3 regions of the Mesorhizobium sp. M1295 genome follow, and region 2 is predicted to be linked to each of the others. Evidence: riboswitches for the same ligand, from Rfam matches in the RefSeq annotation. Region 2 holds a riboswitch; each other region holds the start of a gene.
The links. A riboswitch is a leader RNA that binds a small molecule or an ion and turns the genes downstream of it on or off. The one in region 2 is predicted to bind cobalamin.
Positions count from the first base shown of each region.

Region 1: it holds a riboswitch for cobalamin, as region 2 does, so the genes downstream of both, NKH29_RS22275 (ABC transporter ATP-binding protein) here and NKH29_RS01415 (CbtB domain-containing protein) in region 2, are expected to answer to the same signal.
Region 3: it holds a riboswitch for cobalamin, as region 2 does, so the genes downstream of both, metE (5-methyltetrahydropteroyltriglutamate--homocysteine S-methyltransferase) here and NKH29_RS01415 (CbtB domain-containing protein) in region 2, are expected to answer to the same signal.

Region 1 is NZ_JAMYLU010000017.1:38,761-48,401, reverse strand. It holds gene NKH29_RS22325 (nuclear transport factor 2 family protein) at 1-249, shown strand, start outside; gene NKH29_RS22320 (LysE family translocator) at 336-947, shown strand; gene NKH29_RS22315 (nuclear transport factor 2 family protein) at 954-1,340, opposite strand; gene NKH29_RS22310 (OsmC family protein) at 1,357-1,803, opposite strand; gene NKH29_RS22305 (zinc-dependent alcohol dehydrogenase family protein) at 1,856-2,866, opposite strand; gene NKH29_RS22300 (TetR/AcrR family transcriptional regulator) at 2,965-3,564, shown strand; gene groL (chaperonin GroEL) at 3,782-5,437, opposite strand; gene groES (co-chaperone GroES) at 5,500-5,796, opposite strand; gene NKH29_RS22285 (bifunctional helix-turn-helix transcriptional regulator/GNAT family N-acetyltransferase) at 6,025-6,960, shown strand; partial or broken gene NKH29_RS22280 (GyrI-like domain-containing protein) at 6,998-7,336, opposite strand; cobalamin riboswitch at 7,418-7,623, shown strand; gene NKH29_RS22275 (ABC transporter ATP-binding protein) at 7,648-8,202, shown strand; gene NKH29_RS22270 (hypothetical protein) at 8,243-8,431, shown strand; gene NKH29_RS22265 (ABC transporter substrate-binding protein) at 8,428-9,372, shown strand; gene NKH29_RS22260 (FecCD family ABC transporter permease) at 9,402-9,641, shown strand, end outside.
Region 2 is NZ_JAMYLU010000001.1:292,081-301,721, reverse strand. It holds gene cobD (threonine-phosphate decarboxylase CobD) at 1-216, opposite strand, end outside; gene cbiB (adenosylcobinamide-phosphate synthase CbiB) at 215-1,186, shown strand; gene cobO (cob(I)yrinic acid a,c-diamide adenosyltransferase) at 1,626-2,249, opposite strand; gene cobU (bifunctional adenosylcobinamide kinase/adenosylcobinamide-phosphate guanylyltransferase) at 2,251-2,772, opposite strand; gene NKH29_RS01420 (CbtA family protein) at 2,765-3,547, opposite strand; gene NKH29_RS01415 (CbtB domain-containing protein) at 3,563-3,742, opposite strand; cobalamin riboswitch at 3,779-3,974, opposite strand; gene NKH29_RS01410 (aromatic ring-hydroxylating oxygenase subunit alpha) at 4,115-5,308, shown strand; gene NKH29_RS01405 (MFS transporter) at 5,287-6,486, opposite strand; gene NKH29_RS01400 (heparan-alpha-glucosaminide N-acetyltransferase) at 6,734-7,732, shown strand; gene NKH29_RS01395 (methyltransferase family protein) at 7,749-8,255, shown strand; gene NKH29_RS01390 (MerR family transcriptional regulator) at 8,275-8,661, opposite strand; gene mgtE (magnesium transporter) at 8,801-9,641, opposite strand, start outside.
Region 3 is NZ_JAMYLU010000029.1:46,262-55,902, reverse strand. It holds gene NKH29_RS28575 (trans-sulfuration enzyme family protein) at 1-956, shown strand, start outside; gene NKH29_RS28570 (dihydrodipicolinate synthase family protein) at 1,009-1,911, shown strand; gene NKH29_RS28565 (FMN-binding negative transcriptional regulator) at 1,946-2,164, shown strand; gene metE (5-methyltetrahydropteroyltriglutamate--homocysteine S-methyltransferase) at 2,263-4,608, opposite strand; cobalamin riboswitch at 4,704-4,904, opposite strand; gene NKH29_RS28555 (hypothetical protein) at 4,959-5,405, opposite strand; gene NKH29_RS28550 (hypothetical protein) at 5,456-5,710, shown strand; gene NKH29_RS28545 (helix-turn-helix transcriptional regulator) at 6,028-6,861, opposite strand; partial or broken gene NKH29_RS28540 (MFS transporter) at 7,074-8,392, opposite strand; gene NKH29_RS28535 (transposase) at 8,681-9,355, shown strand; gene NKH29_RS28530 (adenosine kinase) at 9,388-9,641, opposite strand, start outside.

The DNA.
Region 1 (9,641 bases), on a different contig from region 2:
GGTGCGGACGGCTTCAAAGCCTATCTGCAGCAGCTCAAACAGTCATTTCCCCTCGTGAGGGGAGAGGTGAAGCGGATTTTTGCCGAAGGGGATTTCGTCATCGTGCACATGCACGCAAAACGCGAACCCGAAGAGGAGGGCTTGGCCATCGTCGACATTTTCAGGCTGAACGAAAGTAAGCTCGTCGAACACTGGGAAGTTCGGCAACCCATCGCGGATAGCAAGCTGCACGCCAATAGCATGATCTGAATGCGGATAGGCTCTCAGGCTGGCTTGTGCCCGCACGTTTCGCTGATTACGCTGCCGGCGGCAGGGCCAGCACCGGGAGACCATCTGTGAGCATCGAATTCCTGTTGACGTCGCTGATTGTCGTGGCTTCGCCCGGCACTGGCGTTCTCTATACGCTGAGCGCCGGGCTTTCGCGTGGTGCGCGTGCCAGCATCATTGCCGCTTTCGGCTGCACGCTCGGCATCATTCCGCATATGGCGGCCGCCATCACCGGCCTCGCGGCTCTGCTGCACACCAGCGCCGTCGCCTTCGAGACGCTGAAATATCTCGGCGTCGCCTACCTGCTCTACATGGCCTGGAACACGCTGAAGGAGAAGGGCGGCCTGAGCGTCGACGAAAATGTCGCGCCGCGCTCGGCCGGCAAAGTGATCACTTCGGGCATCCTCATCAACATCCTCAATCCGAAGCTGTCGATCTTCTTCTTTGCCTTCCTGCCGCAATTCGTCAGCACCACCGAATCGCATGCGCTGTCGAAGATGCTGGAGCTCAGCAGCGTCTTCATGCTGCTCACCTTCGTGGTCTTTGTCGGCTACGGCATCTTCGCGGCGTCGATCCGCAGCCATGTCGTGTCGCGACCAAAGGTGCTGACCTGGATGCGCCGCACCTTCGCCGGAGCCTTTGTCATGCTCGGCGCCAAACTGGCGCTGGCGGACCGGTAGACAGCCTTATGCCTTCACGTAGCCCATGGCCTCGACAATCTGCCCGTCCGCCACACGCATCAGGTTGACGCCGCGCAGCGAATTGCCGTCGGCCATCCAGTAGCGCCAGCGGATCGTCGCCCGGTCGCCGGCGACGAAGGTTTCTTCGATGTCGAAGCGCATGCCGGGTCCGGTCGCGATCGCCGACCACAGTTCGACGCAGGCGCCCTTGCCGATGCGGCGGGCGCCGTCCGGGGCCGGCGTGGTGTTCTCGATCACGCAATCTTCCGCCACCAGATCGTCGAGCGCCGACGCGTCGTGGCGCTGGAAGACGTCGTTGTAGCGCCGCATGATCTCGGCCGTTTCGGCGGAGCGTTTTGCCGCGGCGATGTCGATGATGAGTTCCTGTGTCATTGGATATTCCTTCCCTTCAGTGATCAGCAACGGTTTCGACGAGGCGGGCCTTGAGCGTGATCGCCGCGACGCCGGCCAGCGCCCGCGACACGAGGCAGCTCTCCTTGGCTGTCTGCGCCAGCCGCTCGAAATCCCCGGCAGCCAGCCCGGCCACGCTTGCCTCCGTCTCCAACTCGATACGGGTGATCGTCGGTCCGGCCGCGGTGGCGCCGAGATGCGCTTTCGCGATTGTGTGAATGCGTGCGGGAGTATAACCTTCGCGGCCCAGGATGGCGCTCAGCGCCATCGAGAAGCAGCCGGCATGCGCCGCCGCGATCAATTCCTCCGGGTTGGTGCCGGGACCGTTCTCGAAACGCGACGGGAAGGAGTAGGCGCCTTCGAATACGCCGCTGCCTAGCCTCAGCCGGCCCGAACCTTCTTTCAACGATCCCTGCCATTGGGCCTCTGCTTCACGAATGGTCATTGTGTCTCTCCTTTGATTTGAGGGGGTCAATCAGATTTTGGGGGCGAACCAGTCAGGCGCCGTCGACGACCACTTTCCCGAAGACGTCGCCTTGCTGGAAATAACGGTAGGCGTCTTGGGCCTCGTCGAAGGCGAACACCTTGTCGATGACAGGCTTAAGCCGATGCACCGAGATGGCGCGCAGCATGGCTTCGAGGTTGGTGCGATTGCCGACGAAGAGGCGGCTGATGGTGGCGAGGCTGCGCTGGTAGACCGGGCCGGGGATCTGCACCGTCCCGCCTTTCGCATCCTGTATGGTGAGAAGCACGATGCGCCCGTAAAGCGCGCAGGCGATCATCGATTGCGCGAAGGTCGGCGGGCCGCCGGTCTCGACGACGAGGTCGATGCCACCGGTTTGCTCGCGCACAGCTGCACCCCATTCCGGCATGTCGGCCGTCGAGACGACGAGGTCGGCGCCCAGCGCCCGCAGCCGGTCCAGCTTCTCGCCGCGCGAGCTGACGGCCACGACCCGGCAGCCGAGCAGCTTGGCGAATTGCAGCGCAAACAGCGCGACGCCACCTGAACCGATGACCAGAACCCACTGCCCGGGCTTCGGCATCTCGGCCGCCGTCACGGCATTCCAAGCGGCCAGGCCGGCACAGGTCAGTGTCGCCGCTTGATGCCAGTCGAGATGATCGGGAAGCCACACCGCCCATTGCTCGTCGAGCACCGCGTATTCAGTCAGCATCCCGTCCAGCGTGCAGCCAAGCTGGTCGATCAGCCCGGCATTGATGCGGCCATCAATCCAGCGTGCAAAATAGCTGCCGGTGATGCGGTCGCCGGCGGCAAAGCGGGTGACGGCATCTCCGACGGCAACGACTTCCCCAGCACCGTCGCTCAGCGGGATAACGCCTTGGCGCGGCGTCAGCGGATAGGTGCCGTTGAGGATCATCGTATCGCGGCGGTTGAGCGATGTGGCGCGGACACGCACGACGATCTCGTGCGGCTTCGGCGTCGGCTGCGTCCCGTCGCGCATCACCAGGCACTTGGTCACGCCGGTTCCTTCAAGACGGTAACTACGCATTCGCCCCTCGCTGATATATAGACTGATCTACATATTATATAGACCGGTTGTCATATTCGAGGCAAGGCCTATAATGCTCATTCCTGACAGAGGTTGACATGGCGAACGACACCCGCACCCGCATACTCGAGACGACGGCGCTGCTGCTAAGGCAGCGCGGCTACCACGGCACGTCGCTCAACGACATATTGAGCGCCTCAGGCGCACCGAGAGGCTCGCTCTACTTCCACTTTCCGGGCGGCAAGGATCAGCTGGTCGTCGAGGTTACGCGCGATAGCGTCGCCGATGTGACGCAGAGGCTGGACGCCGCGCTCGCTGCCGAAAAAGATCCGGCGGTGGCGGTCCACCACATCTACCAATCGGTCGCGCGCATGCTGGAAGACAACCAGTTCACGCTCGGTTGCCCGATCGCGCCCGTGGTGTTGGATTCGCCGACCGACATGCCGGAGTTGGCTGAGTTGTGCCGGTCGGCCTTCGAGCAATGGATAGGCCTGCTCAGGGCGGCCTTCGTCAGGGCAGGGGTGCCCGAGCGCCGCGCGCACGCGCTGGCGCTGCTGGTCGAATCATCGCTGGAAGGGCTGATGGTGATCGCACGCGCCACCCGCGACCGCGCCCCGGTGCTGGCGGTAGCCGATGAGGTCGCGGCGCTGATTGAGGGGGCATTGCCGGCGAAAGAGATCGCAGTCACGGCGCATTGACGTTTCGCGCTTCCACGGCATCGAGGCCAGCGCGGAGCCCTGCCGAAGGGCCGACGCTCCAGCTCTGCAATTCACGTTCTGCGCCGACGCCGAAGAAACGGTCAGGGGTATGCTTCCGCTTGCTTTGGAATCGGACCGCCTCTCATCCTCCGTCCCATCAACGAAAAAGGGCGACCTCTCGGCCGCCCTTTCCGTACATGAAGGCTGATGGGTTGGATTAGAAATCCATACCGCCCATGCCGCCCATGCCGCCGCCGCCCATGCCGCCAGGCATGCCGCCGCCAGCCGACTCCTTCTTCGGAGCCTCCGCAATCATGGCTTCGGTGGTGACCAGCAGGCCGGCGACCGAGGCCGCGTCCTGCAGAGCCGTGCGCACAACCTTGACCGGATCGACGATACCCATGGCGATCATGTCGCCATATTCGCCGGTCTGGGCGTTGTAGCCGAAGGTCGCGCCCTTGTTCTCAAGGATCTTGCCGGCAACGATCGATGCTTCCGCACCGGCGTTGGCCGCGATCTGACGGGCCGGAGCCTGCAGCGCGCGACGCACGATGCTGATGCCGGCGGTCTGGTCGGAGTTGGCGCCGGTTGCCTTGATGCTCAGCGAAGCGCGCAGCAGTGCGACGCCGCCGCCGGGAACGATGCCTTCTTCGACGGCCGCACGGGTCGCGTTGAGGGCGTCATCGACGCGGTCCTTCTTTTCCTTGACTTCCACTTCGGTCGCACCGCCGACGCGGATGACGGCAACGCCGCCCGCCAGCTTGGCGAGACGTTCCTGCAGCTTCTCCTTGTCGTAGTCCGAGGTGGTCTCCTCGATCTGCTGCTTGATCTGGGCGACGCGGCCCTGGATCTCGGCCTTCTTGCCGGCGCCGTCGACGATGGTGGTGTTCTCCTTGGAGATCGACACCTTCTTGGCGCGGCCGAGCATGTTCAGGCCGACATTCTCGAGCTTGATGCCGAGGTCTTCGGAGATGACCTGGCCACCGGTGAGGATAGCGATGTCTTCCAGCATGGCCTTGCGGCGATCACCGAAGCCAGGCGCCTTGACGGCGGCGATCTTCAGGCCGCCACGCAGCTTGTTGACGACGAGCGTGGCCAAGGCCTCGCCCTCGACGTCTTCCGAAATGATGACCAGCGGCTTCGAGGTCTGCACGACAGCCTCGAGGATCGGCAGCATGGCCTGCAGGTTGGAGAGCTTCTTCTCGTGGAGAAGAATGTAGGCGTCTTCCAGATCCGCAACCATCTTCTCGGCGTTGGTGACGAAGTAGGGCGAGAGATAACCGCGGTCGAACTGCATGCCTTCGACGACTTCGAGCTCGGTCTCGGCGGTCTTGGCTTCCTCGACGGTGATGACGCCCTCATTGCCGACCTTCTGCATCGCTTCCGCGATCATCGAGCCGACCGAAACGTCGCCATTGCCGGCGATGGTGCCGACCTGGGCAACCTCTTCCGAGGTCTTGATCTTCTTGGCGTTCTTGATCAGCGTCGCGACGACGTCGGCGACGGCGAGGTCGATGCCGCGCTTGAGGTCCATCGGGTTCATGCCGGCGGCAACCGCCTTGTGGCCTTCCTGGACGATCGACTGTGCCAGAACGGTCGCGGTCGTGGTGCCGTCGCCGGCGATGTCGTTGGTCTTCGAAGCAACTTCGCGGACCATCTGCGCGCCCATGTTCTCGAACTTGTCTTCAAGCTCGATTTCCTTGGCGACGGTGACGCCGTCCTTGGTAATGCGCGGTGCGCCGAACGACTTGTCGATGACGACGTTGCGGCCCTTGGGGCCGAGCGTGACCTTCACCGCGTCGGCGAGGATGTTGACGCCGCGCAGCATGCGCTCACGAGCGTCGCGGGAGAATTTTACGTCTTTGGCAGCCATTTTTAGCTCCTGGCAGGGGCTTGGATTGAGCCCGAAGATTTAAATGAGGGTGAGGCCGATATTCAGCCGATGATGCCCATAATGTCGGCTTCCTTCATGATCAGAAGGTCTTCGCCATTGAGCTTGACTTCGGTGCCCGACCACTTGCCGAACAGGATGCGGTCGCCGGCCTTGACGTCCAGCGGGACGAGCTTGCCGGCTTCGTCACGGGCGCCGGAACCGACGGCGATGATCTCGCCTTCCTGCGGCTTTTCCTTCGCCGTGTCGGGGATGATGATCCCGCCCGCGGTCTTGGATTCGGATTCGACCCGACGAACGACCACGCGGTCATGAAGCGGGCGGAACTTCGACTTTGCCATTTTTTATTCCTCGATGAGAATGGTGAGAACAGTTCCTCCGTCCGGCGGCGCCGGACATGGTTAGCACTCATCTTGGGGGAGTGCTAACGTGGCGCTGAAATAGTCTGGCAACTCGCGCGAGTCAAGGCGCCCGGTGAGCATCATCAGAACAATTGCTTCAAACGGATGCTTCAAACAGATACTTGACCAAGTCAACTAAATGGCTGATCTTACCGGCAGGAGGATGCCATGACCATTCATCATCACCCAGGCAAGGAGCGGATCGACGCGGTGCGAGCCTTCAACCGCTTCTATACCCGCCAGATCGGGCTGCTCGACGAAGGGCTGCTGAAAAGCACCTTCTCGCTGACCGAGGCGCGGGTGCTCTATGAACTGGCGCATCGCGATGGCCTGACCGCCACGGACCTTGGGCGCGATCTCGGCCTCGATCCCGGTTATCTCAGCCGGCTGCTGAAGAAATTCGAGGAACGTCATCTGGTCGAGCGCGCCACGATCGAGGCGGATGCAAGGCGTTCGTCGATCGCCCTGACCAAGGCCGGGCGGCAGGCTTTCGCGCCGCTGAACCAGGGCTCGCACGACCAGGTCGCGGCATTGCTCGACCGGCTTTCGGTTCCCGAACAGGACAGGCTGGTCAAGGCCATGCAGACGGTGCAGCGTCTGCTGGGCGCGACCGCCGAACCCAACATTCCCTACACGCTGCGGCCTCTGCAGGTCGGCGACATCGGCTGGATCATCCATCGCCAGGGCCTGCTCTACGCGCAGGAATATGGCTGGGACGAAACCTATGAGGCGCTGGTCGCTGAAATCCTCGGCACATTCGTCAAATCCTTCGATCCGAAATGGGAACGCAGCTGGATCGCCGAGCGGGAAGGCGAGGTCGTCGGCTCCGTCTTCGTCGTGCGCCAGTCGGACGCGGTGGCGAAATTGCGCCTGCTCTACGTCGAGCCCTCGGCGCGAGGTCTCGGCATCGGCAAGCGGCTGGTCGAGGAATGTATCGGCTTTTGCCGCGCCACGGGTTACAGGACACTGACGCTGTGGACCAACGACGTGCTCGCCGCCGCCCGCCACATCTATGAGTCTGTGGGCTTTAAATTGACCAACGAGGAGTGCCACCATTCCTTCGGCAGGGATCTGGTCGGCCAGAACTGGAACCTGGAACTGTAGCAGCGCTTCCGGCGCTTCGGCGTCGGCCTGCCGTGCCTCACCCTTTGATCGGTATCCAGATTTCCAGCCCGCCATTGCCGCTGCGCGGATCAAATTCGGGGCCGTAACGCTCGAATTCCGGCGCATCGGCGATCTCGTGCCCAGAGGCTGGCAGCCATTTGTTCCAGATCGTGTTGACCGTGCGGCGGATGGTCGAGATATGGTCACGATGGGCGAACACGCCGTATTTCTGCGCCGGCACGCGCACACGCCAAAACTCCCTCGGCAGGTCCGAAAAATCGGACACTTCGACGCCAGCGATGTAGTCGAAATTGCCGGCGTTGTCGCCGTTGACGCAGACGCCATAGGCGACGTCGCCGATCTCGCCAGGAATGTCCTTTTAAATGTAACGTTATTACATCACGAGGTCTATATGGCTCCTTCTGACAAGACTTATTGCGCTGTGATTGGCGGAAAACTAGGGTGGCTGACTGATGGTCCCCGAGTCGCAAGGCAAGGGGTGAAAAGGGAACACGGTGAGATCCTTTGGATCGAGGCCGTGGCTGCCCCCCGCAACTGTAAGCGGCGAGCAAAATCCGAAATGCCACTGGCCGGCAAGGCTGGGAAGGCAGGATGGCGCAAAGACCCGCGAGCCAGGAGACCTGCCATCAGCATGAGTTGACCGGACGGGGTGTGCCGGGAGGAAACGTGGACATCGGTCGTGTCGGCCGGTGCCTGGTAAGCGCGGTGAGCCTTTCGGTAGCGGCGGGCGACCGCCTCGCCATCATCGGCCCCAACGGCGCCGGCAAGACGACGCTGCTGCGCATGCTATGCGGTACGCTGCGGCCAAGCGCGGGAGATGTGAGATTTTCCGGACGCCGGCTGGAGAGGTTTTCGGCCGCCGAGCGGGCACTGCACATGGCGGTCGTTGGCCAGACCGATCAGCCTGATCCGCGGCTTGCCGTGATCGACTACGTCGAGCTTGGGCGCGTCCCGCATGCCGGCTTGCGTCGGTGGAGCGAGCAACGCGACATCGTCATTGAAGCACTTCGCAGAACCGGCCTGCTGCCGCTGCTCGGCCGCACGATCGGCTCGCTATCCGGTGGCGAGCGGCAACGCGCCCAGTTGGCGCGCGCCATCGCCCAGGAGCCCAAAATCCTGTTCCTCGATGAACCGACCAATCATCTCGATCCGCGCGCCCGCAGCGACCTTCTCGAACTCGTATCGCAGTTTGGCATGACCGTCGTGGCGGTGCTTCAATGATCTGTCGCTTGTCACGCCATTTGCCACCAGGGTCGCGGTGATGAACGAGGCCCGCCTGCAGGCACTTGCCAGTCCGCGCGAGGCGCTGACCAAGAAGTTGATCCGCGAGATTTTCGGCGTTGACGTGCTTTGGCTGCGCCATCCCACCGAAGACCGCGAACTCACGGTCTTCGACGTTCCGAACCGCGCCTCTTCACATCCCGATTTGACCAAGGAGCAACATCCGTGAAACGCCTCGTACTGTCTTTTGCCTCCCTCCTACTTGCCCAGACCGCCTTCGCTTTCCCGGTAACCGTTGATAGCTGCGGCACGCCGCTGACGTTCGACGCCGCGCCGAAGCGCGCCGTCATCCAAGATCTGAACATGGCGGAGATGGCCTTCGCGCTGGGGCTGCAACCATCGATCGTCGGCCTGACCGGCATCACCGGATGGTATAAGGTCGGTCCGGAATTCAAGGCCGAGCAGGGCGCGATCCCGGAACTCGCGCCGAAATACCCGACCCTCGAAAACCTCGTCGCCGTCGAGCCCGATTTCTTCTTCGCCGGCTGGTATTACGGCATGAAGCCTGGCGGCGAGGTGACGCCCGATACGCTGGCCCCGCACGGTATCAAGACGCTGGTGCCGACGGAAAGTTGCGTCCATCTCGACCAGAACCGCCCCGCAGCCTCGATGGACCTGCTCTATGGTGATGTCGAAAAGCTGGGCAAGATTTTTGGCAAGGAGGCGGAGGCGGGAAAGCTTGTTTCGAACTGGAAGGCGCAGCTCGCCGATATCACGGCAAAGATCGGCGACCGCACGGGAACGCGTGTGTTTCTTTACGACTCCGGCGAAGACAAACCCTTCACATCAGGCAAGTTCGCGATCCCCAGCGCCATGATCGCCGCAGCCGGCGGCGACAACATCATGGCCGACATGCCGACGAGCTGGGGCAATACGGATTGGGAGACGGTGGCGGCCCGCAATCCGCAATTTCTTATCCTGCTCGACTACCAGGACGGCGGCTACAGAAAACTGCTCGATTTCCTGAAAGCTCATCCGGCGATGAAGGAGACTGAGGCGGTCAAAAATGAGCACTTCATTGCGCTGCGCTATGCCGAACTGACGCCTGGGCCTGCCAACATCGAGGCGATCGGCAAGATCGCCAGGGCGATGCACCCGGAAGCTTTCTGAGCTTGCGCCAGAGAGCGTTCGAATTGGCGATGACAGCAGGAGCAGCAGCGATTGCCGCTCTTGCTCTGCTGTCGATTGCCTATGGATCGACGGTCATCGCGTTGAGCGACGTGATTGCTGCGCTCGGACATGCCGCCGGGCTGGACGGAGACATCGTGTCCGGTCCGGCCGGCAAGATCCCGATTGCCAAGATCGTCCTCGATCTTAGGCTACCGCGCACGATTATGGCCATCTGTGTCGGCGCCGGGCTGGGCGTCATCGGCGCGCTG
Region 2 (9,641 bases):
GGCGCTTGCCGCGACTTCGGCCAATTCGCGGGCACGCGCTGCTTCCGGCAATCGCGACAGGGCGGTGGCGGGCAAATCGAAAAGCGGGTAGGAGTGCGGATTGATCCCGGTCGAGAGGTCGACGAAAGGCAGCGGCGCGTGAGGGAAAAGCGCCCTCGCCCGGCCAAGGCTTCCGCCGTGGTCCACTGCCGCCGTCACTCCATCAAGAGACTTCATGTCGATCCTGATCACTTTCCTGTCGCTGGCCATCGAACTTGTACTCGGCTACCCGGCCCAGCTCTTCGATGCCATTGGCCATCCCGTCACCTGGTTCGGCAGGCTGATATCCTTTCTCGACGGCAGGCTCAACCGCGCCACTGATTCCGACGCCCACCGTCGCCGCTGGGGCGTGCTCGCGCTGCTGGTCATCGTGCTGGTGCCGGCCGCCCTCGCCTTCTGGATCGAAGCCATGCTTTGGAGCATTCCCCTCGGCTTGTTGGTCATCGCAATCCTGGCGACGTCGCTGCTGTCGCAGAAGAGCCTGGCCGAGCATGTCGAAGCGGTGGCCGACGCCCTCGACAGCGGCGGACTGGATATGGGCCGCATTGCCGTCTCGCGGATCGTCGGCCGCGACCCGGAAAAGCTCGACAGGGCCGCTGTCTGCCGCGCCGCGATCGAAAGCCTGGCCGAGAACTTCTCCGACGGCGTCGTCGCGCCGGCGTTCTGGATCGGCGTTGGCGGGCTCGCCGGCGGCGTCGCCTACAAGGCCGCCAACACCGCCGATTCGATGATCGGCCACCGCACCCCGCGCCACGAGGCCTTCGGCTGGGCGGCGGCGCGCTTCGACGATTGGATCAACCTGCCGGCATCACGGCTGACGGCGCTGCTGATCGTGCTTGCCGCTTTCCTGGTCAAGGGCGCCGATGCCAAAGCCGCCTGGCATGCTGTGCGGCGCGATGCGAAAAAACACCGCTCGCCCAATGCCGGCTGGCCGGAAGCAGCGATGGCCGGTGCGCTCGGCCTGGCGCTCGCCGGCCCCCGTTCCTATGACGGCGTCATGGTCGAAGACGCGTTGATGGGCGAAGGCGGCCGCCGCGACGATATCGAGAGCACCGACATCCGACGGGCGCTGAAACTTTACCGGGTCGCCGACTTACTGCTGATCGCGCTGTTCGGGGTGGTCGCAGTGGTTGTTGTCTTGGCGTGACCTGCGCCCGAGATCGAGCGGAAACAAAAAACCCGCCAAGCGGCGGGTCGTTGGAGCCAGTTAGCACCATAGCGAGATTAGTACCATAGCTGCCGGCACAAAGCAAGAACAAAATTGCTGTGCCCAAAGAATAATCGCCCCAGCTTTGCGCTTCTCATTCCCTGCCTTTGACGTTCGAGGTTGGCGAAATCCGAAGCGCCATCCAATCTCCCCCCTCGCGGGGGAGATGTCCGGCAGGACAGAGGGGGGCGCGAAGGATCGCCAGCCTCTTGACCGTTCACCTGCTAATGACGGTCTGACGACGTAGTTGTCTCCGACTGACAGGCCGAGGGACAGTGCCCCCCTTTGCCCTGCCGGGCATCTCCCCCACAAGGGGGGAGATCGGCAGCTTCGCCGGCGCCGCCTGCTCCGAAACGCCCTTCCCCGATCGCCAAACCCCTCAGAACTCTATCCCTTGCTGCGCCTTCACGCCGGCGGAGAAGTGGTGCTTGGTCACTCCCATCTCGGTGACCAGATCGGCTGCCTCGACCAATACCGGCTTGGCATTGCGGCCGGTGACGACGACATGCAGGCCCTCGCGACGCGCCTTCAGCGCTGCGACCACCTTTTCGAGGTCGAGATAATCGTAGCGCAACGCGATGTTGAGTTCGTCGAGCACCACGAGGCTGATCGACGGCTCGGCCATCAGCTCGAGCGCCTTGGCCCAGGCGGCCTCAGCGGCCGCGATGTCGCGCTTCAGGTCCTGCGTTTCCCAGGTAAAGCCCTCGCCCATGGCGTGCCAGACGACGCGGTCGCCGAAGCAGGCAAAAGCATCCTTCTCGCCGGTGTGCCATTTGCCTTTGATGAACTGGACGACGCCGACGCGCTTGCCGTAGCCGAGCATTCTGAGCGCCAGCCCGAAGGCGGCCGTGGTCTTGCCCTTGCCCGGACCGGTGTTGACGATCAACAGCCCTTTCTCGACCGTCTTGGCTGCAACCTCGGCGTCCTGCACCGCCTTGCGCTTGGCCATCTTCGCGCGGTGGCGTTCCTCGTCCTTGGGATCGATGTGGTCGGTATCAGCCATGTCATTTCACCCTGAGCGGCAGCCCCGCCACCATCAAAAGCACGGTGTCAGCGACGGCGGCAACGTCCTGGTTCAACCGGCCGGCCGCGTCGCGAAACCGTCTTGCCAGCGCATTCTCCGGCACGATGCCCTGGCCGACCTCGTTGGACACCACGAACCAGGGTCCACGCGGCCGCGACAGCACATCTGCCAGCCTTCGGCATTCGGCCTCGACATCATGTTCGGCCAGCATATGGTTGGTCAGCCACAGCGTCAGGCAATCGATCAGCACCGGCTGGCCGTCAGGCAGTGCCTCGATCGCGCCGGCAAGGTCGAGCGGCGCCTCGATGGTCGTCCAGCCGGCGCTGCGGCGCGAGCGGTGCAGCGCGATCCGTTCGCGCATCTCCTCGTCATAGGCTTGCGCCGTCGCGATATAGCTCCATGGCGCCGGACAGGCACTCACCAGCCTCTCGGCATGCACGCTCTTGCCGGAGCGCGCACCGCCGATGATCAGGGTCAGCGCCCCGGCAGCGCGGTCAGGCAAAGCTGTCGCGCAGGCTGGTCGCCGTGCCGGTGAAGCGGCCGCGCACCACGCCGACGACCGCGCCGAGCACCAGCCAGAACACCAGATTGGTCAGCGTCACCGCCACCACGAACTGATGATGCAGGCCTTCCGGGATTGTCGTCTCGAAGCTGTCGGGCTGCGGCGCGCCGACAATATGCGGCGCCACCATCAACGCCACCGCAAGGACCGCCAGCGGCAGCGATCTGCGGAAGGCGAGCAGGCCGAGACCGGCGGCGGTCGCCACCACCGTTGCCCACCACCAGATCTGGCGTTGGACAAGGTCGGCCGCCGGCATTGCCGGCAATTCCGGCGGCAGGCCGAGGCCCGGCGCCAGCGTGAACACGGCAAAGCCGGCAAGCCCCCAGAACAGGCCCTGGCGCCAATTGCCGATGCCGCCGGCGAACTCCGAAACCGCAACCAGGACCAACGCGAAGCCGATGCCGGTGACGATATTGGCAACGACGCTGAAGGCAAAACGTTCGAAACCGTCGGCCGGCGCCCAGCCTTCGTCCTCCGCCGGAGCCATTGCTTCAGCCGGTGCCGGCGCGGCGCTGCTTATAGCCATCGTGCCCCCGGCGTTTTCGACCGGTGCCGCAGGTGCCGCGGCATGGTCATGGCCGCCGCCGGCCTGTTCGTAGACTTCCGCCTTCAGGATCAGCGGCACCGTGGCATAGGCCTGCATGCAGGCGAGAACGACGCCGGCCACGAGCCCTGCGATCGCCGCGATGAACACGACGTTGCGAAACAGTGTCATGATGTCAGCCCCTTGTCAGTGGCAGGGAAAGCCCATCGAGTGGCGATAGTCGTGGGCGGCATTGTGGACCGCATCGATGTGCGAGAAGCCGACAAAGCCCATGACGAAAATGCCGAGGAATGCAGCAAGCGCCAGCTGCATGAAACGCGACTGCGAGGAGACGGAAGCGCCGAGCGAGACGGAAGCGGTATTCATGTCTTGTCCTTTCGCCCTCCACCCGAGGGCATAGAAGTCAGTTTCCTGTCGCCGGCAGGTCTCCTGGCTCGCGGATCAGCGCCCTTCCCCACCTTCCCGAAGAAAATCTTCAGTGGCATATGGAGAGGACTACCGCACACAGTTGCGGGGGCAGCCACGGCATTGGGCAAGAATTTCGCCCGCACCGCATTCCCTCTTGGTTCCAAACGGAACCGACGACATCAGCGACTATAGGCAGAATCGCCGCGCCCGGCAAACCAAATTCCGCCGGATCGTGTGGCGAATGCGCCGCCTCGCCAAGCTCGCCGGCCGGCGCCGCAATTGACAATTCTCACAGCCGGGTGTCGGCTGGCGGATGGGGAGGAAGCCGGCATGCAACCCAGCCCGAATGAGCGCGGTCCCTATAACGGCCTGACGCGGGCCGAGCCGACGCTGCCGTCATCGGCCTATTGGGACATCGCAGGCTATCAGCGCGATCTCGAGGCCATCTGGTATCGCAATTGGCTGCTGGTCTGCCGCGAGGCCGACCTTGCCCATCCGCTGGCTTTCAGGACGTTTCGCATAGGCACGCAGGAGGTCGTCGTGCTGCGCGACGAGACCGGCGAATTGCGCGCCTTTCACAACACCTGCCGGCATCGCGGCTCGCAGCTTTGCCAGCAGAGCGAAGGACGGCTGAAGGCGCGGCTCATCACCTGCCCCTACCACGCCTGGTCCTATTCGCTGCGCGGCGATCTGGTGCGCGTGCCGTCGAAATCGCTGCCGGACGGTTTCGACAAGGCCGATCATCCGCTCTACCGCGTCGCGCTTTCGGTGTGGCGCGGTTTCGTTTTAGTCAACCTCGCGCAAGACGCTGCCGGTTCGGCTGAAACATCCTTCGATCCGGCATCCGGCAACCTCGCCAACTGGCCGCTGGAAACGCTGCTGAGCGGCCATGTGCTGCGCAAGGTTATGAACTGCAACTGGAAGATATTTTGGGAGAACTTCAACGAGTGCCTGCACTGCCCTGGCGTCCACAAGGACCTGTCGCGGCTGGTGCCGATCTATGGCCGCGGCCTGATGGGCCGGCACGACGACCCCGAATGGGCGCGCCACGCCGACAATGACGCGCCGGAATTTGCCGGCGGCTTGCGGGCCGGGGCCGAAACCTGGTCGCGCGACGGGCGCGTCCACGGCTCGGTCTTTTCGAGCCTGACGCCGGCCGAGCGTGCTGCCGGGCAGACCTATGCCACCAACTTGCCGTCGATGTTCGTCGTCGGCCATGTCGACTATGTCAGGACCGTGCGGCTGGTGCCGCTTGGGCCGGAGCAGACCGAACTCACCGCCGAATGGCTTTTTTCGCCCGAAGCGCTCGTCGATCCGGCTGCGGATATCGACAACATCGTCGCCTTCGGTACCCAGGTGCTGGAGGAAGACGCTGATATCTGCGAGGTCAACCAGAAGGGCCTGCGCTCGATGCGCCATAAGGCCGGCGTGCTGATGCCCGAGGAATATGATTTGCACCGCTTCCACAACTGGGTGCGCGAGCGGCATGCGGCGCTTGAACATCAAAGCGATTTGGGCAGATAGCGCCAAGTGACGAAGCCGCAGACCGCCGCCAGCAGGCCGAGCGTCGCGAAAACCGCGCCCAGGCCGAAGAACGCCAGCACCACTGAATAGACCAGCGGCGGCGTCAGCTCGGAAAAGTCGAGATAGGTGCGGTAGACCGCCGCCATCTGCGCCCGCTCATACGAGCGCACCGAGCGCATGAACGCGGTCGAGCCCAGCGCATCGAGCGCGATGGTGAAGAAGGCACCGCAAAGCAGCAACGCGCCGGTGACGAGCGGCGCGGCCTCGCCGACGGCGCCGGCCGCCAGCAGCGTCGCCGACATGGCGAAATAGGCAAACGTCATGGTGCGCCGGCCGCCGAAACGCTTTCCCGCCCTGCCCCAGAAGATGGCCATGAACAAAAGCGCATTGCCGGCCGAAACCAAGAGGCCACCGGCGAGCTCGCCCTCGCCGGTGATCACCATGAACAGCGGCCCATAGACAAAGAACGTCGTCCAGAAGCAGGAACGGCCGAAGGCGATCAGCCAGGCCAGCCTCAGCCTTGGCTGCGCGACGAAGCGGCCGATATTGGCCAGCGGATTGACCGGCCGCGTCTTGCCCGGGCGGATCGACGGGTTGTCGCCAAGCCGGCAGGTCCAGAACAGCGCCAGCAGGGCCATGGCGAAGACGGCCACCGCGCTATGCGCGGCATAGATGCCGAAACGCGTGTAGAGGAAAATGCCGAGCGTCGGCCCGGCGGTCCAGGCAAGCATCGACCACGCCATGCGCAGCGACTCGGCCTGCATGAAATCGGTCTTGCGGATGTGGTCCATGATGTAGAGGTTGAGCGTGATCGCCAGCGCGCTGGCGCCGATGACGCGGCAGAGCATGCCGACCGTTTGGCCAGCAAGCGTATGAGTGACGAAGAACAGCGAGCCGACGGCCAGCAGGCAGGCACCGGCGGTATAGACCCAGCGCCGGGCAAAGCGCCGGATCAACATCGGCATGAACAGCGTCGCCGAGAGGCCGAGCATTGCCACGACCGTGTAGAGGATCGAGACGATCTGCTCGTTGTGCAGGATCTCATAGGCCTGGATCGGGATGACGCTGGAGACGGTGGCGCGCGCGAACGATTCGACCGCATAAAGCGAGGCGAAGGTGCGTGCATCCGCCGGCCGCAAGTCCGCAAGCCAGATAGGATGGCGCACATGGGTAGCCATTGCTTTCCCCGAAGCAGAATCGCCTAAAGCAGGGTTTGGAGCACAAATCTGCCGCGGCGATTCCTGGCCGGGTAACAGGAAACCGACGCCTTCACGGCAAAAAGCGAAGCCGGCCAAAGGCTTTCCGGCTCTGGCCTAAAGCGAGTTCTAATGCTGACCCGCGCCAACGCGACGCGAGGACTGCTTCTTTTGACGGTGGCAACCGTGATAGTCGTCTTGCCGGGGCTGAACCAAGACAGCGAGACCGATGAGCATCGCCACGCCGACCACCGCCGTTCAGGATCAACCGAAGGCGAAGCGCATCGCCGCCATCGACATCGCACGCGGCATCGCTTTGCTTGCCATGGCGAGCTATCATTTCACCTGGGATCTCGAATTTTTCGGCTACACCGATCCCGGCCTCACCGCCTTCGGCTGGTGGAAAATCTACGCGCGCTGCATCGCCTCGAGCTTCCTGTTCCTGGTCGGCGTCAGCCTCTATCTCGCCCATGGCAAGAAAATCCGCTGGACAGGCTTCTGGAAGCGCTTCGCCATGGTTGCCGGGGCGGCTCTCGCAATATCGCTGGTCACCCGAATCGCCACGCCCGACGGCTTCATTTTTTTCGGCATATTGCACGAGATCGCGCTCGCCAGCCTGCTCGGCCTGGCGTTCCCGCGGCTGCCGGCGCTGCTGACGCTGCTTGTCGCGGCGTTTGTCATCGCGGCGCCCTTCTACCTCAGATCCGAGGCCTTCGATCATCCGGCTTTGTGGTGGGTCGGTCTATCGGCGACCAATCCGCATTCCAACGACTATGTTCCGCTGCTGCCCTGGTTCGGCGCCGTGCTTGCCGGCATCGCGGTTACCAAACTCGCCGCCACCTCCGGCGTGCTGACCCGGCTGTCGGCCATGACGCCCGGCCGCTGGGCAAACCCGCTGGTCTTCATCGGCCGGCACAGCCTTGCCTTCTATCTGATCCATCAGCCGCTGCTGATCGGCTCGGTCTGGCTGTTTTCGCAATTCATGCCTGCGCAGGTCGAAAGCAGGGAGATGAACTTTCTGAAATCCTGCCAAATATCCTGCGAGCAGGCGCGCGACACCGAGTTCTGCTCCAGCTATTGTGCCTGCATGCTGGATACTCTCCAGGGCGAAGCCTCGCTTGACCGGCTCTACAGCAACGACCAGTCTCCGGAGTGGAAGGCGCATATTGGCGAGCTCGCCAGCACCTGCACCGCCCAAACCGAGGCGGCGGAACCGAGAACGCGCTAATCGAGGGAGGACAGCAATGAGCGACAGTCACCCGAAACCCGTGCAGCAAAATCCTGGGCAGCCGAAGCTGGGGCACATCCCATGGCCGCCGCTGATCTATATCGCCGCCATCATCGTCAGCGTCGCGCTAGGGTTTCTCTATCCACTGCCGTGGATCGGCGATCTTCTCGGCGACATCCTGTTCGCCGCCGGGCTTGTGGGGCTGTTGGCGGTCGCCGCGCTCTGGTTCACGGCAATCCGCACCATGATCCGCGCCAAGACGACGCTCAACCCGAACGGCGTGCCGGACCATCTGGTGACCACCGGACCCTTCGCCGTCAGCCGCAATCCGATCTACCTCGCCAACACATTGCTGCTGGTCAGCCTCGCCTTTGTCTCGGGGATCGCCTGGTTCCTGCCGCTGGCGGTCATCGCGGCGTTCCTGACGCAGAAGCTGACGATCGAGAGCGAGGAGAAGGTGCTGACGGCCAAATTCGGCAAGAAGTACCGGGACTACGCCAAAAGGGTGCGGCGCTGGATTTGAGCCGAGGCTGACACCGCGCTTACGTGGTGACGCCGAGTTCAACCAGCCGCTCGACGCAGGATTCCTCGGCCTGGTCGAGCTCGGCCAGGGTCTCCTCGAGGTCGCGGCGTTTCTGGCGAAGATCCTCGCGCTTTTCCTCGATGCGCTTGATCATCAGCTTGAGTTGCCCAACCTCGCCGGGCGGCTCCCTGTACATCTGGATGATTTCGCGGATCTCGTTGATCGAGAAGCCGAGCCTCTTGCCGCGCATGATCTGCCGGATGAGATGCCGGTCCGACGGACGGAACAGCCGGGTGCGGCCGCGCCTTACCGGCTGCACCAGCCCTTCGTCCTCGTAGAAGCGTAACGTCCGCGTCGACACGTCGAATTCGCGGGTCAGCTCCGTGATCGAATAATATTCCCGCATCGTCACTCCAATGCCCCGGCCACGCCGCGAGTTCCAACTGGCCGGCGCCGCCGGCGCCCAGGCGCGTACCAGAATCGGCGGACAAGGCACCTTTCAAAGCCTCGCATGGCATTTACGTAAAAGTCAATTGAGGTGCCGTTCAGCCTACGCCGAACCACCATGTGGCAAGCCCGAGAAAGGCAAAGAAACCGACGACATCGGTGACCGTAGTGACGAAAACCGCCGAAGCCACAGCCGGGTCGATCTTGAAGCGGTCGAGCAGCAGCGGGATCAGGATGCCCGCCAGAGCCGCGACGAACATGTTGATGATCATCGCCGCCGCGATGATGCCGCCGAGATTGCGATCGTGGAACCAGGCAGCCGCGACGATGCCGATCAGAATGGCGAAGATGATGCCGTTGATGAAGCCCACCCCGATTTCGCGGCGGATGATGCGGCCGGCATTGTAGATGTCGAGGTCCCTCGTCGCCAGCGCCCGCACCGTGACGGTCATGGTCTGCGAGCCGGCATTGCCGCCCATGCCGGCGACGATAGGCATCAGCACCGCCAACGCCACGATATGCTCGATGGTGCGGTCGAACAGGCCGATCACCGAAGCCGCGAGGAAGGCCGTCAAAAGGTTGATCAGCAGCCACGGCACACGCGAGCGCGAAGTCGAAAGGATGCTGTCCGAGAGTTCTTCGTCGCCGACGCCGCCCATGCGCAGCAGATCTTCCTCGGCCTCCTGCTGGATGACGTCGACGACGTCGTCGATGGTCAGCACGCCGACCAGCCGCTCGTTCTCGTCGACGACGGCAGCGGACAGAAGATCGTATTGTTCGAATTCGCGTGCCGCCTCCTCCTGGTCCATGGTGGCCGGGATGGCATGCCTGGTCTCATGCATGACCTCTTCGACCTTGACCGAGCGCTTGGTGCGCAGGATCTGGTCGAGGTCGATGGCGCCGAGCAGCTTGAAGCTCGGATCGATGACGAAGATCTGG
Region 3 (9,641 bases), on a different contig from region 2:
CAGGTTTGGTCGTTGCCTCGGGGATGGCGGCTTTCGGCACACTGATCTTGTCGCTCCTGTCCCAAGGCGATGAACTCATCGTCCACAAGACACTTTATGCGAACACGCTTGCCATGGTCGAACAGGCGGTCCCCCGCTTCGGCATCAAGGTCGTCGCGGTCGACCTGTCCGATCCTCACAATCTCGATGCCGCGATCACCGAGCGGACCCGGCTTGTTTTCTTCGAGACGCCGGTGAATCCGCTGAGCCGCATCCTAGACATCGCTGCCATTGCCGAGCGCGCCCACGCGCGCGGTGTAAAGGTTGCAGTCGACAGCACCTTCGCCTCCCCCGCGCTCCAGCGGCCGCTCGAACATGGGGCAGACCTCGTGCTCCACTCGCTGACCAAATACATCAATGGGCACGGCGATGCCCTTGGTGGGGCGATTCTCGGCGACGCGCAAACGCTCCGCACTCTGCACGAAACGGGCCTGCGCTACATCACCGGCGCAGCGCTCTCGCCCATGTCAGCCTTCCTGATCCTGCGCGGTCTGAAGACGCTCACGCTGCGCATGGAACGGCACAGCGCCACGGCCCTTGCGGTGGCTCAGGCGCTCGAGGCGCACCCGGCGGTGGCATGGGTGAGTTATCCCTTCCTCGACTCGCACCCTGATCAGGTGACGGCGCGAAAGCAGATGTCCCAAGGGTCGGGCATGTTGGCCTTTGGCCTCCACGCTGGGTTCGAGGGCGCGCGGCGGATGATGGACCGGCTCAACCTGATCACCCGGGCTGTCAGCCTCGGCGATGCCGACAGCCTCATCTATCATCCGGCAAGCCTGACCCGTGCTCGTCAGCCGATCCGCAAGGATGCGCATCTGGCCGATGGAGTCGGCGAGGACCTCATGCGTCTCTCGGTGGGTCTTGAAGACGCCGAGGACCTGATCGCCGACATGCGGCGGGCTCTGGACGCCTTGTGATGACCTGTGGTCCGGCCAGTCCCGCGCTCGCGTACAAACCCGGAGCCTTGCCATGGCATTCCTGAGCGGCCTTTCCGCGTTTCCCATCACGCCGACCGATCGTGACGGCCGTGCCGATACCGTTGCTCTGCGCAAGCTGATTGCCAGGCTTTGCGCCGCTCAGGTCGATTCCATCGGTCTTCTCGGCAGCACCGGCACATACATGTATCTGACGCGCGAGGAACGGCGACGGGCGCTCGCCGAGACCTTGGACGAAACCGGGGGACAAATGCCGGTCGTGGTGGGTGTGGGCGCGCTCCGCACCGACGAAGCAGTGAGGCTCGCGCAGGACGCTAAGGCCCTTGGGGCTGCCGCGGGGTTGCTTGCCGCCGCCTCTTACACCCCGCTCACTGATGACGAGGTGTTCGAACATTTCTCGACGGTGGCGCGCGAAAGTGGCCTTCCGATCGTCATCTACGACAATCCAGGAACGACGCATTTCCATTTCACCCCAGCACTCGTCAGCCGCCTGGCAAAGGTGGGTGGGATTGTCGCTATCAAGAATCCGACAGACAAGGGCGATGCGATCAAGAGCCATCTGGCCGACCAGAGGCGCACTGTGCCGGAAGGGTTCTCGATCGGCTACAGCGGCGACTGGAACGCTGCAGAGGCCATGATCGCTGGCGCTGACACATGGTACAGCGTCCTCGCGGGCATCTTGCCCGAGGTCTGCACAAAGATCGTCACAGCGGCGCAGCAGGGCGATGCGGCCGAAGCGCGACGGATCGATGCCGCGCTAGCCCCGCTCTGGAGCCTCTTCAAGGAGTTCTCGAGCCTTCGCGTCGTCTATGCACTTGCCGAATTGCTCGACAGTTGCCGTGCCGACCCCCCGCGTCCCATCCTGCCTCTGCCCTCAGCAGCGAAGCGCCAGATCGCCGCCGCGTTGGAACGCTTGCCATCGGATGTCAACCGGTGAATAGCGAACCCGGCGGCCAGTGAAGGAACCTGTCATGTATGTACCCGCGCATTTCGATGAACCGAGCCGAGAAGTCCTTTACGAACTGATCGAGAACAGCGCACTTGGCATGCTGATAACCCATGGCCGGAGCGGTCTCGACGCCAATCACATCCCCTTCGAAATCGACACGTCACAGGGAGAAAACGGTTCCCTTTATTCCTGCGCGATTAGTACACGTGCCGAAGGAAAGTGCACTTTCTCGCTCGAGTGACTTATTTCAAAGGATGTGATCGCGTTTTGGCACATTCACGGCCCACATGCGGCAGCCGCTAACTCACCACATGGTGAGCAACCAGGAAACCTTCCGGCCTACACTTTCTCCCGGAGCGCGCGTGCTGCAGCAACCATGTTCATGAGGGCAGGGCGGACCTCCTCCCACTTGCGGGTTTTGAGGCCACAGTCCGGGTTTACCCACAGTTGGGCATCGGACAGTCGCTCGCGGGCAAGCATGACGAGATCCGAAATCTCGCCGACTTCCGGGACCCGTGGTGAGTGAATGTCATAGACTCCGGGCCCGATTTCATTCGGATATTTGGAGCTCGTGAAGGCGTCCAGCAGTTCCATTTTCGAGCGCGACGTCTCAATCGAAATGACATCCGCATCCATTTCAGCGATCGCGTCGATGATCTCGTTGAACTCCGAATAGCACATGTGGGTATGGATTTGAGTCGCGTCCTTTACACCCGTTGAAGCGATCCGGAAGCATTCGACAGCCCAGTCGAGATAGTCGTTCCAATCAGACTGGCGCAGTGGCAATCCTTCGCGAAACGCGGCCTCATCGATCTGGATCATCCTTGCGCCGGACCATTCGAGATCCGTCACTTCGTCGCGGATGGCGAGCGCGATCTGGCGGCATGCTTCGGAGCGGGGTACGTCGTCGCGAACAAATGACCAGTTGAGAATGGTCACTGGGCCTGTGAGCATTCCCTTCACAGGGTTTTCCGTAAGCGACTGGGCGAACTGCCACCAGCGCAGCGTCATCGGATTGGGCCTCGATACGTCGCCGAAGATGATGGGGGGGCGCACGTAACGCGACCCATAGCTCTGCACCCAGGCATGCTGGGTGAAGGCGAAGCCGGACAGCTGCTCGCCGAAATGCTGTACCATGTCGTTTCGTTCGAACTCACCGTGCACCAGCACGTCCAGCCCGATCTCTTCCTGCCAGCGAATTGCAGCCTCGATCTCCTTCTTCAGGAAGGTCTCGTAGTCGACATAGCTCAGCTGGTCCTTCGCATGAGCGGCCCGCGCCCTGCGTACCTGCGGCGTCTGCGGGAAGGACCCGATGGTCGTCGTCGGGAACGGCGGCAGCCCGAGCGTGCCGGCCTGGACTCTGGAGCGCTCGGCAAAAGCGCTCTCTCGTCGCTTCATGCTGTCGTCAATGCTGGCGATCCGCCCCTCAACCAGCGGGTCATGGATCTTCGTGGATGTCACGCGAGTGGCGGCAGCCTCGGCAGACGCTTTCAACGCGCCTGCCACCGCATCCCTGCCTTGGGACAGGGCCCGGGCAAGCAACACCAACTCGTCGGTCTTCTGGGCCGCGAAGGCGAGCCACGACCTGATGTCCGCGTCGAGTTCCGTCTCCATGCGGAGGTCGATCGGCACATGCAGCATCGAGCAAGAAGGCGCGATCTCGACGCGGTCCAAGGGCCAGCCGGCGACGATCGGTTTGATGCGGTCGAGAATGGCGGGCAGGTTCGCACGCCAGACGTTGCGGCCATCGATCAAGCCAAGCGAGAGCACCAGATCCTTCGGTGCGAGCCGACCCACCGTTTCCAGCTGCTCGGGAGCGCGCACGAGATCAATATGCAGCCCGGCCAGGGGCAGAGAAACCGCGGTTTCGAGATTGTCTCCCAGCGGCCCGAAATAGGTAGCCAGCATGATCTTCAGCTCGGGCGCGGCTTTCGACAGCTGGCCATAGGCGAATTCGAACGCAGCTCGTTCGTTCAGGTTCAGATCGAGGACAAGCGCTGGCTCATCGATCTGCACCCAGTCGGCTCCAGACAGCTTCAGCCTCTGCAGGAGTTGCTCGTAGACGGGCAGCAGCCGCGGCAGGAGCGCGATGGGATCGAATCCTTCGGCAGGCGATTTCGCCAGCTTGAGGAAGGTGATCGGTCCAAGGATGACTGGGCGTGTGTGAACGCCGAGAGCTTTAGCCTCGATGAAGTAATCGACCGGTTTCGTCGACGAGAGGGCGAACGTCTGATCATCGTTGAGTTCCGGCACAATGTAGTGATAGTTGGTGTCAAACCACTTGGTCATTTCCATCGCGGTTACATCAGACCGATGAGCCGCCTGCTGGTGACCAGCGTGTCGACAATCCTCCGTCTGACCCTGGTTGCCCCGCGCCATTGCGAAGTAGATGTCAAGTGGAACCTCGCCGCTATTCCAGCCGTAACGGGATGGAACGGCGCCGACCATGGCTGCGGTGTCGAGCACATGGTCGTAGAGCGAGAAGTCGTTCGACGGGATTTTCGACACGCCGCGATCGTGCTGCTCCTCCCAGCTAGCGGCACGGAGCGCCTTCGCGGTCGTGAGAAGGTCGGCAGCGGACGATTTTCCGGACCAGTAGCTTTCAAGCGCGAATTTCAGTTCTCGCCGACGACCGAAGCGGGGCACGCCGAGCGTTGCTACAGGAATTTGCTGAGAGACAGTCATGCCAGACCCCGATGGTTGGGGCGTCGGTGACAAGGAAGGCGCTAGCAGGCCGGCACGAACGCCAGGCTGCAGCGGCCACCGAGACACCCCGCCCGTGGACGTAATTCGCCGTGGCAGGTCTCCTGGCTCGCGGGGTCATAGCCTCTACCCGTCTTCCCAAGGCTATTCGCCTCAGTGACATGAGTGGGGTTGGCTCGCCGCTAACAGTTGCGGGGGCAGCGCCGGCATCGCACCGGCTTCCCTCTTAGCTCCGCTGCGGCAGCGCCGTACGGAGAACCACGACGCGGGAGACAATTACAGCAGTTCGCTTCTTTGTCAACGCCGCATAAAGAAATGTTTATGTCGTTATGTTAAATTTCCGTTGGCATGTTCCAAAGGTCGCCTCGAAAGCGAAAACTGTGGAAGCCTTGAGCGGCCGGTAAATCAAAGCGATGACGCACGGCGCCCTTGTCCAGGAGGATAGGAGTTCGTCGGCTGCCGGCAGCAAACATACCGGCAAGCGCCGTGGTGCTGCTTAGCGCATCATGCGAACCACCTCGGCGTCGAACTTCGGCTCCGAGGTTCCGACCGCTTGGTGATCTGCTCGCGACCATATTCGGCTCAATGGCGAGGCTGTTGCCCATGTGGAAGCTGTTGGCCGTGATGCCCTCGGTGATATGACACAACGATTTCGGGGGGAGCACACCGAGGCCAGGCGCAGCGGCGTGTTGCGAAGTGATCGAGGCCAATGTCTCGAACTGCTTGTTCGCAGCCCACCGGCTCAAGGTAACCCGGCTCAAACCACCGGGCCAGCTCAAGTCCTGTCCAAATGAGGCCTGAGCGGCAAATCGTCGTGCACGCGCACGGTTTGGCGTTCGATCTTGTGATGCGTCTTGGGCGGACAATCGCCACGGTGCAGCGCGCAGAAGCGGTCCCCAATTGGGAAGCCGAGGGCGGTGAGGGCAAGCCAGCGCCACAGGCGGAAGGGGACTTGGACCTGTTTGCCCTGCTGGACCACAAGTTCGCGACACAGGGCCTCAAGGAGAAGACCAAGAGTGATTATGCGCGGGACCTCGCCAAATTCATCAAAAGCAGCGGGCAGTCAACGTTCGGCGCCGATTGACATGGAGATAGCCATCGCGGCGGACCGCCCAGGCGGACCGCAAGCCGGAATACAACCGGGTGCAGGCGGCCAAGCTCGTCCACAAGATGGCGTCGGGCACACACCGGCGATGGGAGAGCGGACCGTGGAGTGCAGGAACTTCACGCCTATCCACGCTCCCGTGGACGTGTCCTGCGGCACATCGGCAGCGATATTGAGGAGGCAGTTGAGCTTCTGGTCGAGCACTCTTACCTGCCACTACCTACGCTTAACGTCATCTCGTACTGAAAACGCACCACGCAAGGTCGAGATGTAACATGCGCCCTTCGTGGATGGTTCTAAGCTTCCTCGGGCGCGGTCAATCTGTGATAACGGTCGCTTGGAACCTCCATCACCGCGACGCGATCAAGGTTGGCGTATCGCGCTCGGTAGTAACCTTCTTCCTCCACTTCGGCGAAACTACACTGGGGAACGTCAAAAGTCGCAGCTTCCAATCCGAAGAAAGTCGTAGCGGTTTCTTCATCCAAGAAGTTCCACTCATCTTCTCCGTCGTCATATGTGACGCGAACATAGGAGGCCATGCGCACGGCTTCCTGATCACCCATCTCTGCGATAATGGCATCGCATTCTTTCTTCAGCTTTCCTGAAACCTCACCCTTATCCCAGTCATCCAAAGCCCGATAGATTTCTGGATGATAATACTCTGGCATCTCCTCTACATCGTCACCGATAAGCTCAATGGTGCGGACATATTGCGGATTTATCAAGAGTATTTTGTTGTCAAGGCTCCAACAATACAGCCATGGCCTGCTTGTGTTATTTCTACGAAGATTATGAAGTTCCTTCAACTGACGTAAAATCGATTCACGCGCCTTTTCATCGATAGGATATTGGCGGCTGCCAACAGTCGTCTTGATTCTGAGCGTGCCGTATCGCGTTTCGGCATCGGCAATTGCAAACGGGCTCGTGCGCCACTCCTCGACATCAATCTTCCAGCCCAGCAGCTCCTCGACCGTGCATTTCAACGTGAGACAAAGGTCCTTGATCTGCTCGACGTTCAACTGCGTTTTGCCTGTTTCCCAACGGGCCACAGTCTGTTGCGTCGTTGCCATCTGCTCTGCCAAATCTTTTTGAGTCATGCCCAGTCGAACCCTAAGCTCTTTCATGTTCATAACTCACCTCGCGTGTTCAACACACGCATTGTGGATGAATTAATCTAACACGTCAAGCGTGTTCAAAAATCGCAGCATGTGTTTTTAGGGCGTCTTCGAGGCTCCAGCAGCCGTTCGTGACCACTTGCGCAAGACACAGGGCTGGTACACAGCACGAATGGGCGATCAAAAATTACTGCTGAAATTCAGATAATTATTGTGGTCGAGTCTGGATCTCTCTGATCGACACGATAGTCGACCATCACCATGATCGGACCGCTTCGTGGCCGCAGGTCAAGTTGCAGCGTCGGTTCGCTGAACTTGTTGGTCGGATCCAGATTGAGCGTTTCAAAATCCGGCTGACGCAGAAGGATGCCCATCAGTCCCCCAATCACAAGAACCAGCTGGCGGACGAGCAAGGCTCCCGAAACACCTTGGACATCCGCCAGTTCGCCCCAAAGCCAGCTTCCCGCCGCCATGCCGCCGTATGTGGCCGTCTGATAGAGAGAGGGCGCGTCCAACCACCCACCGCGGCGCCGAAAGCTGCACTGTGACGTTAAACAGCGAGAATGATTGAATCCAGGCCGCACCGGCTGGCATGAGGTTGAGACAGCTCAGCCCAACGTGCTCGCTCCATGCCCGAAAGAAGCAGCTGATCGCCAATACAAAGAACGCACCGCGAATGACCCATTCGTTGGAGAGAACTTCTCGGACCCGCCCGATGAGGAGCGCGCCGCAAATCGCTCCCAGGCCGAAGAAGCCGAGCATCACGCCGTAGGTGACTGCGGTCCCTTTGATCTGTTCGCGAGCGACCAACGGCAGGAGAGCCAAAATGACAACGGCGGTGAGGCCGAAAATGAAACTCCGGCACATCACCTTGAGAAGGTTCGGCGACAAGAGCACGTAACGCAAGCCCGCCGCCATCGCACTGCCGAAAGCCTCCCGCGGCAGCGCTTGTCGTGCCCGTTCGGCTTTCCATCGCAACAGCGCAGCGATCAGAGCGAAGTAGCAAAGGACGTTGAAGAGGAACGCGAAGGCCGCACCGGCTGTGGCCACGATTATGCCGCCAATCGCCGGCCCGATGCTGCGCATGAGATTGTAGCTCATGCCGTTGAGCGCAACCCCGCTTGGCAGGTGTTCGCGAGGCAGGATATCTCCCATGGAGGCTTGCCAAGAGGGATCGTGCAATGCCCAACCACAGCCGATTAGGAAGGTGAGACCCAGAAGGGTCCAGGGTGTCATTCCCCGCATAGGTCAGGAACGCCAGGAAGGCGGATACGCAGACCATCAGCAGTTGCGCAGTCAACATGATCCGGCGACGGTCAAACTTGTCCGCGAGCGCTCCCGCCGCGAGCGAGAAGATCATGTAGGGGAGGGTGGTCGATGACTGGACGAGCGCCACCATTCCATGGGAGGTGCCGATGCTCGTCATCAGCCAAGCTGCCGCCGCACCTTCGACTAGGGTGCCAAGGTTCGAAATGAGTGCAGCCGACCATAGCGAACGGAAGGTCTTGTGCTCAAAAGGAACGAGTGAAGATGTTCTCTTCGCCATTGTGGGAAGCCTCGGGATTGACCGCGGGGCTGGATTTGTTTCGCCTCACTCAACCATGGCCTCGCCGTACAAGCCAAGCTGCCACAGTGCGCGCCTGCTAACCCAGAAAACTTGGCGGCCTTACAGGCATGCGCAGGACGCGCGAAGCCGCTCAAATCCCCCAGATGGGTCAGCCATCGAAGACCGGCATCACTTGCCCGTTGAGCGGCTATACGATAATGCTCCGCGCTAAGCAGGAAGCGCCAAAAATTCGAGCGGCGACTTCATTCTCCTATTCAGGAAGGAACTATGAGGCGGCAGACGCGACCATTCACCGTGGAAGTCAAACAAAAGCGCAATTATCAAAAATCCGCACGTTCCATCTGGGGCAATTTCGACATCGCCGCGGCGATGGCCGAGACAACAAAGGAAGTCGGGCCGTTAAATCGTCAGCTTGTTGACTCTACTGTAGTGGTCCTTGATGCTGAACCTTTGCACGAACCGCGAGTGGAGCATTTCATGGCCAATCCTCTGGAAACCGAGTCAGCAGTAGTTAGCGAACCGGCAGACAAAACGGAAACGCCAAAACCGAAGGCGAGAGCGCGGCGGTCGAGGAAGCCAGAAGCTGAGGCGAGCTCGCCTGCCCGCAAGAACGGCGCCAAGCCGATATCCGCGGCCACTGAAGCACCGCCGTCAGCGCGAACAGGCCGAAAGAGCTACTCCTCGAAGGATCGTGCCCAGAAGCTGGCGCAGATCGAGACCTCGATCGGCGGCGGCGCTACTCTCAAGAGTGCGGTGAAGCAAGCCGGCATCTCGGAACAGACATATTATCTTTGGAAGAAGGCGGCGGCGCCGGCGGCGGACAGTGACGGGCTGAAGGATCTCGTCGCGCTCGAGGAAGAAAACAAGCGGCTAAAGAGCCTGCTTGCCGATCGTCTCCGCAAGGAGAATGCGGAACTGAAGAAAAGGCTCGGGCTGGATTAAGAAGGGTGGGCAGCTGGTTCTTGGCTCCCCACCTACAGCAATACCGCCTGCTCGGCCTCTCGGCGCAGATTCTGCCTTGGCCTTGGGCCGATCTGCTGGATGACCAGCCCGGCTGCCAGCGAGCCGAGATCGCCGCACTGCTTTAGGCTGCGGCCTTGCGTGTAGCCGTAGAGGAAGCCGGCGGCGTAGAGGTCGCCGGCGCCTGTCGTGTCGACCAGCTCGCGGATCCTGGTGGCTTCGATGGTGACCGTCTCGTCGCCGCGCACGATGACCGAGCCCTTTTCCG